DNA from 3 places in the Pantoea sp. ABR1s genome. Region 1 is predicted to be linked to each of the others. Evidence: riboswitches for the same ligand, from Rfam matches in the RefSeq annotation. Region 1 holds a riboswitch; each other region holds the start of a gene.

Region 1 (3,252 bases):
CTGACCAACATCGGCGACGCCAAACAGCGTCTGCCGGTGGAGGTTGTGCAGTTCAACCCGATCGCCATCGTAAAGACGGATAAATCCCACACCCGCGCCTGCCAGTAACGGCAGCAGCGTTGCACTAAGCCCGCCCGCCCCCACCACCAGCACCCTTGCCCTGCTCAGCCGCTGCTGCCCCGCTTCACCAATCTCAGGCAACATCGTCTGTCGCTGATAACGCTCCATCGCTGCTCCTTAACTGAATTGTGCCAGACCAAAAATAGGCGTAGAAGCAGACGCCATGTCGCGCTGCTCCATCAATCCCGCCTGAAACGCCTCGTGTCCGCCGTGGATTGCAGCAGCAAAGGCTCCCGCCATACGCACCGGATCGCGCGCTTTTGCCACCGCCGTGTTGAGCAGCACGCCATCGAAACCCATCTCCATTGCCTGAGCCGCCTGGCCAGGCGCGCCAATGCCCGCATCAATAATCAGCGGCACATCTTTAAACCACGCACGCATAGCGCGCAGTCCCTCGATATTACGCAGCCCCTGGCCGGAGCCGATCGGCGCGCCCCAGGGCATCAGCACTTCACAGCCCGCTTCCAGCAATTTTTCGCCGACAATCAGATCTTCCGTAGTGTAGGGAAACACCTGGAACCCGTCAGCGCAGAGAATCCGCGCGGCTTCAACCAGCGCAAAAGGATCGGGCTGCAGCGTGTCGGCATGGCCAATCACCTCCAGCTTGATCCACGGTGTGTCGAACAGTTCACGCGCCATCTGCGCCGTCGTCACCGCCTCTTTCACCGTGTGGCAGCCTGCCGTATTCGGCAGAATACGTTTGTTGAGCTGTTGCAGCAGCGTGCGGAAAGCGCCGCCTTCACTGCCTTCCCGTCGCAGGCTGACGGTAATAATCTCCGCGCCTGACGCGTTGATCGCCTGATGCAGAATGTCCGGTGACGGATAACCGGCCGTGCCGAGCAGAAATCGGGATTGCGGAGTAAATTGATAGAACATGGTTAACCTCCCTGCATCGGTGACAGGATTTCGAGCTGGTTGCCCGCCTCAAGTTGCTGGCCGGCATAGCGGCTACGCGGTACAAACTCCCCGTTCAGCGCGGTGGCGACGGTCCGCGGATCGATCTCCTGCTCCGCCATAAGCTCCGCCAGCGTCGTTGCGCTGGTTTCAATCGTGCGTCCATTCAGTTCAACGCGCATGAGTCATCTCCTGAGTCAGTTGCAGCATAAGTTTTTCAGCCATGATCGGGGCCAGCAAAAAGCCGTGGCGGTAGAGGCCGTTAAGTGAGAAACGCCCATTTTCGTAGCGGACTTCCGGCAGGTTCTGCCGGTAAGCAGGACGCAGACCGGTGCCGCTCTCCACGATCCGCGCTTCGGCCAGTGCCGGATGCAGGCTGTAAGCGGCGCTGAGCAATTCCATCATCGCCCGGGCGCTGATCGGGCTGCTGTCGTGGCTTTCCACCATAGTGGCACCCAGCATGAAGTGGCCTCCGGCACGCGGCACCAGATAGCAGGGAAAGCGCGGGTGCAGCAGCCGGACAGGACGGGAGAGTTGTACGTCGGATGTGTGCAGGATCACCATTTCGCCCCGCACGGCGCGCAGGGCTGGCTGCCGATCGGAGGCGTGGATGCCACGGCAGTCGATGATTTTGCCGCCGGGTTTACCGCTGTGAAAGAGGACGCCAGCCTGTTGCAGTTTTTCGCGCAGTTGCTGCAAGGCGCGGCGCGGTTCGAGATGCGCCTCTGCGGCGAAAAACAGGCCGCGGGCAAAGCGGTTTTCCAGTGCGGGTTCAATGTCACCGGGAGAGACCCACTGATGCTGCTGCGTCATGCTGGCGAAGCGCGTCAGTTCGCGGCTGTCACGCGGCGGAGCAACCACCAGCGTGCCCTGCTGTTCCACGCCATCAACGCGTTTCGCCCACCAGCTGGCCGCGTGCTGGCCCCATTCGATCACCTGTGGCGGTGCGCTTTCTGCTTCACACCAGGGCGCGAGCATGCCGCCCGCCCAGTGCGAGGCCGCACGGCAGTCAGGCTGAGTAATAACTTCGACCGTTTCTCCCCGCTCCAGCAGCAGCGTGGCGACACAAAGCCCGGCAACGCCGCTGCCGAGCACCGACCAGCGGCTCATGGTATCCACCGGACAGGAAAAGAAAGATTCAGGATGAGATTTTTCAATTTGGCCTCGTTATCAGTTAACGAAGACCCGTGATACAGAGGGAAAAGGCAGGAACGTTGCGAATGCGCCCCTGCGGCAAGTATCTGATGAGATACCCGTCTTCCTACGCCAGTATCAACTGGGTCAGGTTCTAAGGGTCGCTAAGCCGCGCGGTGCGCTATTAGCCTCTCAGTCTCTCTGGCGAGACTCCCCTGACGGGTTTAGTTGTAAGTTAAGCAGACAGCTTCGTCAAGCAGACTGCATGGAACCGGGTCAGAAAATCGGACTTAACCGGCAGAACCGAAATGCCAGTCAGTTGCGGTTGCCAGCGTCACAAAGGGGCCCGCCAGCGTCTGGTTGTGATGCGCAATAATCTTCTCCGCAGAGAGGTGGGGATTATCGACGGTGGTGTGCGCATCGGAAATCAGTACGACGTTAAAACCCAGCTCCGGGGCTGCCCGACAGGTAGTATCAACGCAGAACTCCGTTTTCATCCCCGCAATCACCAGTTGCTTAATGCCCTTTTGCTTCAGCTGAAGCTGCAGGCCAGTATCCCTGAAACAGCTGGGATATCTTTTGGTGAAGACGACATCACTCTGCGGGTTAGCCTGCAATTCCGGGATCAGGCGCGTCAGCGGGCTTTGCTCGTTAAAAGGGGAATCATCCGGGCCGATATGTCGTGCGAAAAAGAGGGGGACGGCAGAAGCCCGGGCTTTAGTAATCAGAAGTGAGATGTTCGACAAGATCGAATTTGCGGCGAAGGGAGCCTCGGGACCATTAAAAAGGCCCTGCTGCATGTCGATAATTAAAAGTGCACTTACAGATGTAACCATGACGTGTCTCCATTCAGTTTTAAGAACGGAGAACAGCTCCCCGTCCGGTTCGGCGGGGAGTGAGAATCAGTTGTGTCAGGTGCCTGTCACAGAGTCGCTCACGCCGCCGCCAGAGGCGGTGGTGGTGACGGTTGTGAAAGACAGAACTGACATAAACATTTTCTGACCCTGAGTTAATGCGTTCGGTGAAGTCACCCTCAGAAGGATGGCGCTGACATCTACATTACCCTGTACGCCGTCGCTTTTAAAGCGCCTGCAGCGATTGGGT
Region 2 (3,252 bases), on a different replicon from region 1:
TGCGTCGTCATCTGCAGGAGATGATCTTCTCTATCACCCCGATTGCCGAGCGTAACAGCGCCTGGTTTGAAGCACCCTGAACCTGAAACCGCCCGCACCACCTGATTACCAGGTCGATGCGGGCCTTCGTCATTACCACCATTGATGAAAATGGTGAACCGGTCCGATACCCTTCCCGACCTCCAGCGAATCCGCCTGCAGCAGCGCCTGCTGTAACCAGTTTTTGGCTTCCCCAATCGTCTCTGCCCAGTCAGCATGACGTGGTCGCAACGCGGCTAAGGCTGCCGACAGCGTACAGCCGGTGCCGTGCGTATGACGGGTATTTACCCGCGGCGTACTGAATCGCTGCTCTGCTGAGTGCGTGATCAGCCAGTCCGGGCTCTCCGCCGCCGCAAGGTGACCGCCCTTCATCAGCACAGCCTGACAGCCCAGTGCCAGCAATGCCCGTCCCTGCTCGCGCATCTCCTCTTCATCTGCCGCAATGGCGCAGTCCAGCAACGCCGCCGCTTCCGGAAGATTAGGCGTGATCAGCGAGACCTGCGGCAATAACAGCTCTCGTACACTGGCTACGGCGTCTGGCGAGAGCAGCGCATCACCACTTTTCGCAACCATGACCGTGTCCAGCACGATAAACGGGATTGCCGCATTGCTCAGCCGGGCCGCAACCTGCTCCACGATAGCCGTTTCTGACAGCATGCCAATTTTTGCGCTGTCGATGCGCACATCACTGAGCACCGAATCGAGCTGGGCAGCAACAAAGTCAGGCGTAATGCGATAAACCGAATGCACGCCGCAGGTGTTCTGTGCCACCAGCGCGGTGATGACGCTGGTGCCATAGGCTCCCAGAGCCGAGAAGGTTTTGAGATCGGCCTGAATCCCTGCGCCGCCGCTGGGATCGGTACCCGCAATCGTCAGAGCGTTAATACGCTTCATGATTACCCTCCAGCGTCCAGAGTGCATCAATAAACGCCGTGGCAAAGCTGCCGGGTCCGGCAGCCTGCGCCGCCGCCTTTTCACCCGCCAGCGCCATCACCTGACAGGCGGCCGCGACATTCATCAGCCGATCGCCAGCCAGAGAGCTGAAACCCGCCACCACTGCCGAGAGGGCGCAGCCGGTCCCGACTATCCGTGTCATTAAGGGGCTTCCACCGTGTACAGCAAGGAGTCGCTGACCATCGGTGGCGTAGTCCACTTCACCGGTGACGACCACCAGCGTGCTCCAGGTTTCCGCGAGCTGTTGGGCCGCATCGAGTGCTGCATCCGCCTGATGCAGCGTGTCGACACCGCGCCCGCCGCTGGCCTGTTGTGCCAGCGCCAGAATCTCTGACGCATTCCCCCGAATCACCGCCGGTTGCTGGCTTAACAACTGCTGGCAGAAGTCACTGCGCAGCGTCAGCGCGCCGACGGCAACCGGATCCAGTGTCCAGGGCGTGCCCGCCTGATTAGCCGCGGTGACCGCAGCCTGCATCGCCTGCTGGCGATCGCGGGTTAAGGTGCCCACGTTAATCAGCAGTGCATCGGCCATGCTACTGAACTGGGCAGCCTCAGCGGCATCGATCACCATCGCCGGTGAGGCATGGAGTGCCAGCAACACGTTGGCGGTGAAGTTCTGGACCACGTCATTGGTCATACAGTGCACCAGCGGTGACTGGCGCCGGAAAGCGTGCAGAATGGGCGCGAAGTGCGCGGCAGAAAGGTGTTGAGATTGATGTGTCATCGTAGCTCCCAACCGGCGAACAAGAAGGCGAATGCGGTCAGGCATCAGACTTCCCTACGCTGGCATTATCCAGTTCAGGTCAGCGGGTTTTTCTCAGCCCTTTCCGTGTGGAAAGCGGCACCCCGAGTCGTGTTACGGCTTGCAGCATAGGCAAGCCGCGCAGCGAAAGCAAGCGACTCCCGCCTGGGAAATAATCAGAGCTGAAACAATTCACATGATCCCGATCAACGCCTGAGGGTGCAAAAAAAGGCTTAATGCTGCGGGTTAACGAGATACCTCTTTATAGGTAGCCCCGCTTATTACCCGGATGGGTAATATTTCCCGCAGTGACTCTGGTTACCCCATAATAATTAACCTGCTCGCAGCATCATCGTAAAAAACACTTTATTTCATGGAGTCAGAAAACTCCTGAAGCGGAACTTCATACTATTCAGGATGTATGATGCGATTTTTAGCGCTTATTCCACACCGCCATCGATGGCAGGATATTAATATTGAACGCAGGGGTGCCGTGGCACCCAATGGCAGACAGTACCTCTCCACCTATATCTCCGCCCGTTGCACAGGCTGTGGCGAAATTATTCATCGGGTCTATTATCGCGACATCAGCGATCGGCAGGCGCGCCGCTGGTTAGGTTAGCGTCCCGGCAACGGTCATTCCGGACACAGTTCAGGTTAACAGTTAGTTAGCAATTTGTTAGTCTGGTAACTAATCATCGTCTGACCAGACTCTCTCTATGCCACTGCTGTTTGAAAGCTTAAGCCATCAAATTTACCTGTCAGCCCCGCTGTTTATCCTCATCCTGCTGGGGTACTGCCTGACGCGCCTCGGGAAATGGCCCGCCAGCATCAGCGAAGGGATGAACCGCTTTGTGTTTAACGTTGCCCTGCCCTGCATGCTGTTTCGGGTGATGAGCACCTTCTCGCAAAGTCCGCCGGTGGATGCGCGCCTGTTGCTGGCCTTTTTCGGCAGTTGCCTGCTGGTGTTTATCGTGGGGCGACTGCTGGCAACAAGGCTGTTTAATCTGGATGGCGTAGCGGCGTCGGTTTTTGCGCTGGGCGGCATCTTTTCCAATAACGTCATGCTGGGGATCCCGGTGGCCACGGTGCTGCTGGGGCCAGAAGCCCTGCCCCCGGTGGCGCTGGTGCTGGTGTTTAACAGCCTGATCCTCTGGACCTTACTGACCGTTTCGGTCGAGTGGGCAAAACAGGGCAGCTTCTCGCTGGAAGGACTCTGGCGCACCCTGCTCGGCGTGCTGAAGAATCCGCTGATCATCGGTATTCTCAGCGGTACAGCCTGGAGCTTTCTGCAACGTCCCTTGCCGCTGCTGGCCGCTGAACCGCTAAAGATGCTGGCCTCACTGGCCGCACCCTTGTCGCTGGTGACGCTGGGCATGAGCCTGGCGCACTATCGGGTGCGGGATGGCTTAAAAGAGAGCTATACCATCTGCCTGCTGAAGCTGGTGCTGCAACCGATGACGGTATGGGCTATCGCGTGGCTGACCGATCTGCCGCCGCTGGAGAGTAAAGTGGTG
Region 3 (3,252 bases), on a different replicon from region 1:
GATTTGCTGGAGCAGGATCGCATCGATCAGCTGGTCCAGCTGGTGGGCGATAAAAATCAGGTACGGCAGATGATCGCCGCGCATCTGGGGCGCAGTTTCCGTCAGGGCAAGCATATCCTGCGGGTGCTCTACTATCGTCCGCTGCTCAATCTGCTGCCCGGTTCGCCGCTGCGGCGCTCCGAAACCCATATTGCGCGACAGATTTTCAACGGCCTGACGCGGATAAATGAGGAAAATGGGGAAATCGAGCCCGATATTGCGCACCACTGGCAGCAGACTTCCCCGCTTCACTGGCGCTTTTTTCTGCGTCCGGCGATTCGCTTTCATCACGGCAGAGAACTGGAGATGGAGGATGTGCTGGCCACGCTGGAGCGTCAGCGCCCCCATCCGCTCTTTTCCCATATTGAGCAGATCGACTCGCCCGCGCCCTGGACGCTGGATATCCGCTTAAGCCAGCCCGACGAGGGATTACCCTGGCTGCTGGGCAGCGTCAGTGCGATGATCCTGCCGCGCGAATGGCCGACGCTGCACGATTTTGCCCGCCAGCCCGTTGGCACCGGTCCTTACCGGGTGATCCGCAATCAGGAGAGTCAGCTGAAGATCGAAGCGTTTGATGACTATTTTGGTTTTCGCGCGCTGATTGATGATGTCTCTATCTGGGTACTGCCCGACATCAGCGATGAGCTGGTCTATGCCGGTGTCCGTCTGCAGGGCGACGGAGCCGATGAGATTCAGGAGGAGAGCCGCCTTGAAGAGGGCTGCTACTATCTGCTGTTCGACCAGCGTTCAGAACAGGGACGCAACGAGGCGGTCCGGCGCTGGGTCAGCTACCTGTTTAATCCTATCGCCCTGCTCAATCACGCCGGTGTCGGCTACCAGCGCTACTGGTTTCCGGCGTATGGCCTGCTGCCACGCTGGCATCATCGGCGCGACCTGACGCCAGTGGAAAAACCGCCTGGCTTAACCCACCTGACGCTGACCTGGTACAGCCAGCACGTGGAGCATGAAGGCATCGCTAACGCGCTGCGTCCGCTATTGGCAGAGCATGGCGTCACGCTGGAGACCCGCGAGATCAGCTACGAAAGCTGGTATCAGGGCGAAGCGGAAAGTGATATCTGGCTTGGCAGCGTGAACTTTACCCTGCCGCTGACTTACTCTCTGTTTGCGCAGCTTTATGAGATCCCGTTGCTGCATCACTGTCTGCCGATCGACTGGCACAGCGATGCGGCCCGCTGGCGCGAGAAAACGCTGCCGCTGGCCGAATGGAGTAAACAGTTAGTCGAAGAAGCGGGTCTGCATCCGCTGTTTCACCACTGGCTGCTGCTTGAAGGTCAGCGCAGCATGCGCGGCGTTCGGATGAATACGCTGGGCTGGTTTGATTTTAAATCCGCCTGGTTCGCGCCACCCGCGCTGTGAGGCTTTCGCCCCGGCGCTGAAATGACTAGAATGTGACGTTCTCAACGGGGTGCCGCCTGCCACCAGCAAGCAGCTGAGAGATACCCGTCGAACCTGATTCGGTTAATACCGACGTAGGGATTTGGGAGGCCTCTGTGCTCAGATCCTTTGCGACTCATCCCCTATTCTCCTGAAGGAGCGCAAAGTGTTAAACAAAGTTCTGCCGGTGCTGCTGTTACTCTCCGCCCCCGTTCTGGCGGCTAAGCCGGTTCTCACGGTCTACACCTACGACTCCTTCTCCGCTGACTGGGGCCCTGGCCCGGCGGTTAAAAAAGCCTTCGAGGCGCAGTGCAACTGCGAGCTGAAATTCGTCACGCTGGAAGATGGCGTGTCGCTGCTGAACCGCGTGCGCATGGAAGGAAAAAGCAGCAAAGCCGATCTGGTACTGGGGCTGGATAACAATCTGGTACAGGCGGCGCAGAAAACCGGTCTGTTTGCCGAAAGTCAGGTCGATACCTCGACATTAAAACTGCCCGGCGGCTGGCACAACACCACCTTCGTGCCGTTTGATTATGGCTACTTCGCGTTTGTCTATGACAAAACCCGGCTGAAGAATCCGCCAAAAAGCCTGAAAGAGCTGGTCGACAGCCCGGAGAAGTGGCGGGTGATCTACGAAGATCCCCGTACCAGCACCCCCGGCTTAGGCCTGCTGTTGTGGATGCAGAAAGTCTATGGCGATCAGGCACCGCAGGCGTGGCAGAAGCTGGCGCAGAAAACCGTGACGGTGACCAAAGGCTGGAGTGAAGCCTATGGCCTGTTCCTCAAGGGCGAAGGCGATCTGGTGCTAAGCTACACCACCTCACCGGCTTACCACATCATCGAAGAGAAAAAAGAGAACTATGCCGCCGCGCCGTTTGCAGAGGGCCACTATCTGCAGGTTGAAGTTGCCGCGCAGTTAGCCAGCAGCAAGCAGCCGGCGCTGGCACAGCAGTTTATGAAGTTTATGGTGTCACCCGACTTCCAGCGCACGATTCCCACCGGTAACTGGATGTACCCGGTAATCGACACGCCACTGCCTGCCGGTTTTAGCGCACTCACTGTGCCCGCCACCGCTCTGCAGTTCTCGCCGGAAGAGGTTGCCAGCCAGCGTTCAGGCTGGATCAGCCAGTGGCAACGCGCCGTCAGCCGCTGATGCCGCGCTGGCTTATCCCCGGTTCGCTCGCCACGCTGCTGTTAATCAGCGTGGCGCTGCTGGCCTTCGGTGCACTCTGGAGCGCCGCGCCAGAGAATGACTGGCGCAGCGTGCTGCAGGATGATTACCTGCATCACGTTATCGCCTTCTCTTTTGGTCAGGCGCTGCTCTCCGCGCTGTTGTCGCTGCTGCCAGCGGTGCCGCTGGCGCGCGCGCTCTATCGACGCCGTTTCCCTGGCCGTCAGCTGCTGCTGCGTCTGTGCGCCATGACCCTGGTGCTGCCGGTGCTGGTGGCGGTATTTGGTCTGCTCACCGTCTATGGTCGTGTCGGCTGGCTGGCGCAGCTGTGCCAGCTGGCAGGGATTGATTACCACTTCTCTCCCTACGGTCTGTCGGGCATTTTGCTGGCGCACGTCTTCTTTAACCTGCCGCTGGCGACCCGCCTGATGCTGCAGGCGCTGGAGAGCATTCCGGCGGAACAGCGTCAGCTGGCGGCACAGCTCGACCTGCGCGGCTGGCACCATTTTCGTCTGCTGGAGTGGCCATGGCTGCGGCGTCAGCTGCTGCCGACCGGCGCGCTGATCTTCATGCTCTGTTTCGCCAGCTTTGCTACCGTGCTCTCACTGGGCGGCGGCCCGCAGGCGACGACCATCGAGCTGGCGATT

What was found. A riboswitch is a leader RNA that binds a small molecule or an ion and turns the genes downstream of it on or off. The one in region 1 is predicted to bind thiamine pyrophosphate.
Region 2: linked by a shared signal. The riboswitch ahead of thiM (hydroxyethylthiazole kinase) and the one ahead of ACXKZD_RS22995 (FAD-dependent oxidoreductase) in region 1 are both predicted to bind thiamine pyrophosphate.
Region 3: linked by a shared signal. The riboswitch ahead of thiB (thiamine ABC transporter substrate binding subunit) and the one ahead of ACXKZD_RS22995 (FAD-dependent oxidoreductase) in region 1 are both predicted to bind thiamine pyrophosphate.

What each region holds. Positions count from the first base shown of each region.
Region 1 covers NZ_JBSZSY010000004.1:390,979-394,230, forward strand. The annotation lists gene ACXKZD_RS22980 (HesA/MoeB/ThiF family protein) at 1-228, opposite strand, end outside; gene ACXKZD_RS22985 (thiazole synthase) at 238-996, opposite strand; gene thiS (sulfur carrier protein ThiS) at 999-1,196, opposite strand; gene ACXKZD_RS22995 (FAD-dependent oxidoreductase) at 1,186-2,124, opposite strand; TPP riboswitch at 2,256-2,375, opposite strand; gene ACXKZD_RS23000 (cysteine hydrolase family protein) at 2,439-2,984, opposite strand; gene ACXKZD_RS23005 (ArsR/SmtB family transcription factor) at 3,229-3,252, opposite strand, start outside.
Region 2 covers NZ_CM173823.1:1,394,037-1,397,288, reverse strand. The annotation lists gene ACXKZD_RS06455 (GntR family transcriptional regulator) at 1-80, shown strand, start outside; gene thiD (bifunctional hydroxymethylpyrimidine kinase/phosphomethylpyrimidine kinase) at 133-933, opposite strand; gene thiM (hydroxyethylthiazole kinase) at 920-1,717, opposite strand; TPP riboswitch at 1,752-1,852, opposite strand; gene ACXKZD_RS06440 (hypothetical protein) at 2,160-2,357, shown strand; gene ACXKZD_RS06435 (AEC family transporter) at 2,455-3,252, shown strand, end outside.
Region 3 covers NZ_CM173823.1:3,407,538-3,410,789, forward strand. The annotation lists gene sgrR (HTH-type transcriptional regulator SgrR) at 1-1,416, shown strand, start outside; TPP riboswitch at 1,452-1,554, shown strand; gene thiB (thiamine ABC transporter substrate binding subunit) at 1,601-2,587, shown strand; gene thiP (thiamine/thiamine pyrophosphate ABC transporter permease ThiP) at 2,563-3,252, shown strand, end outside.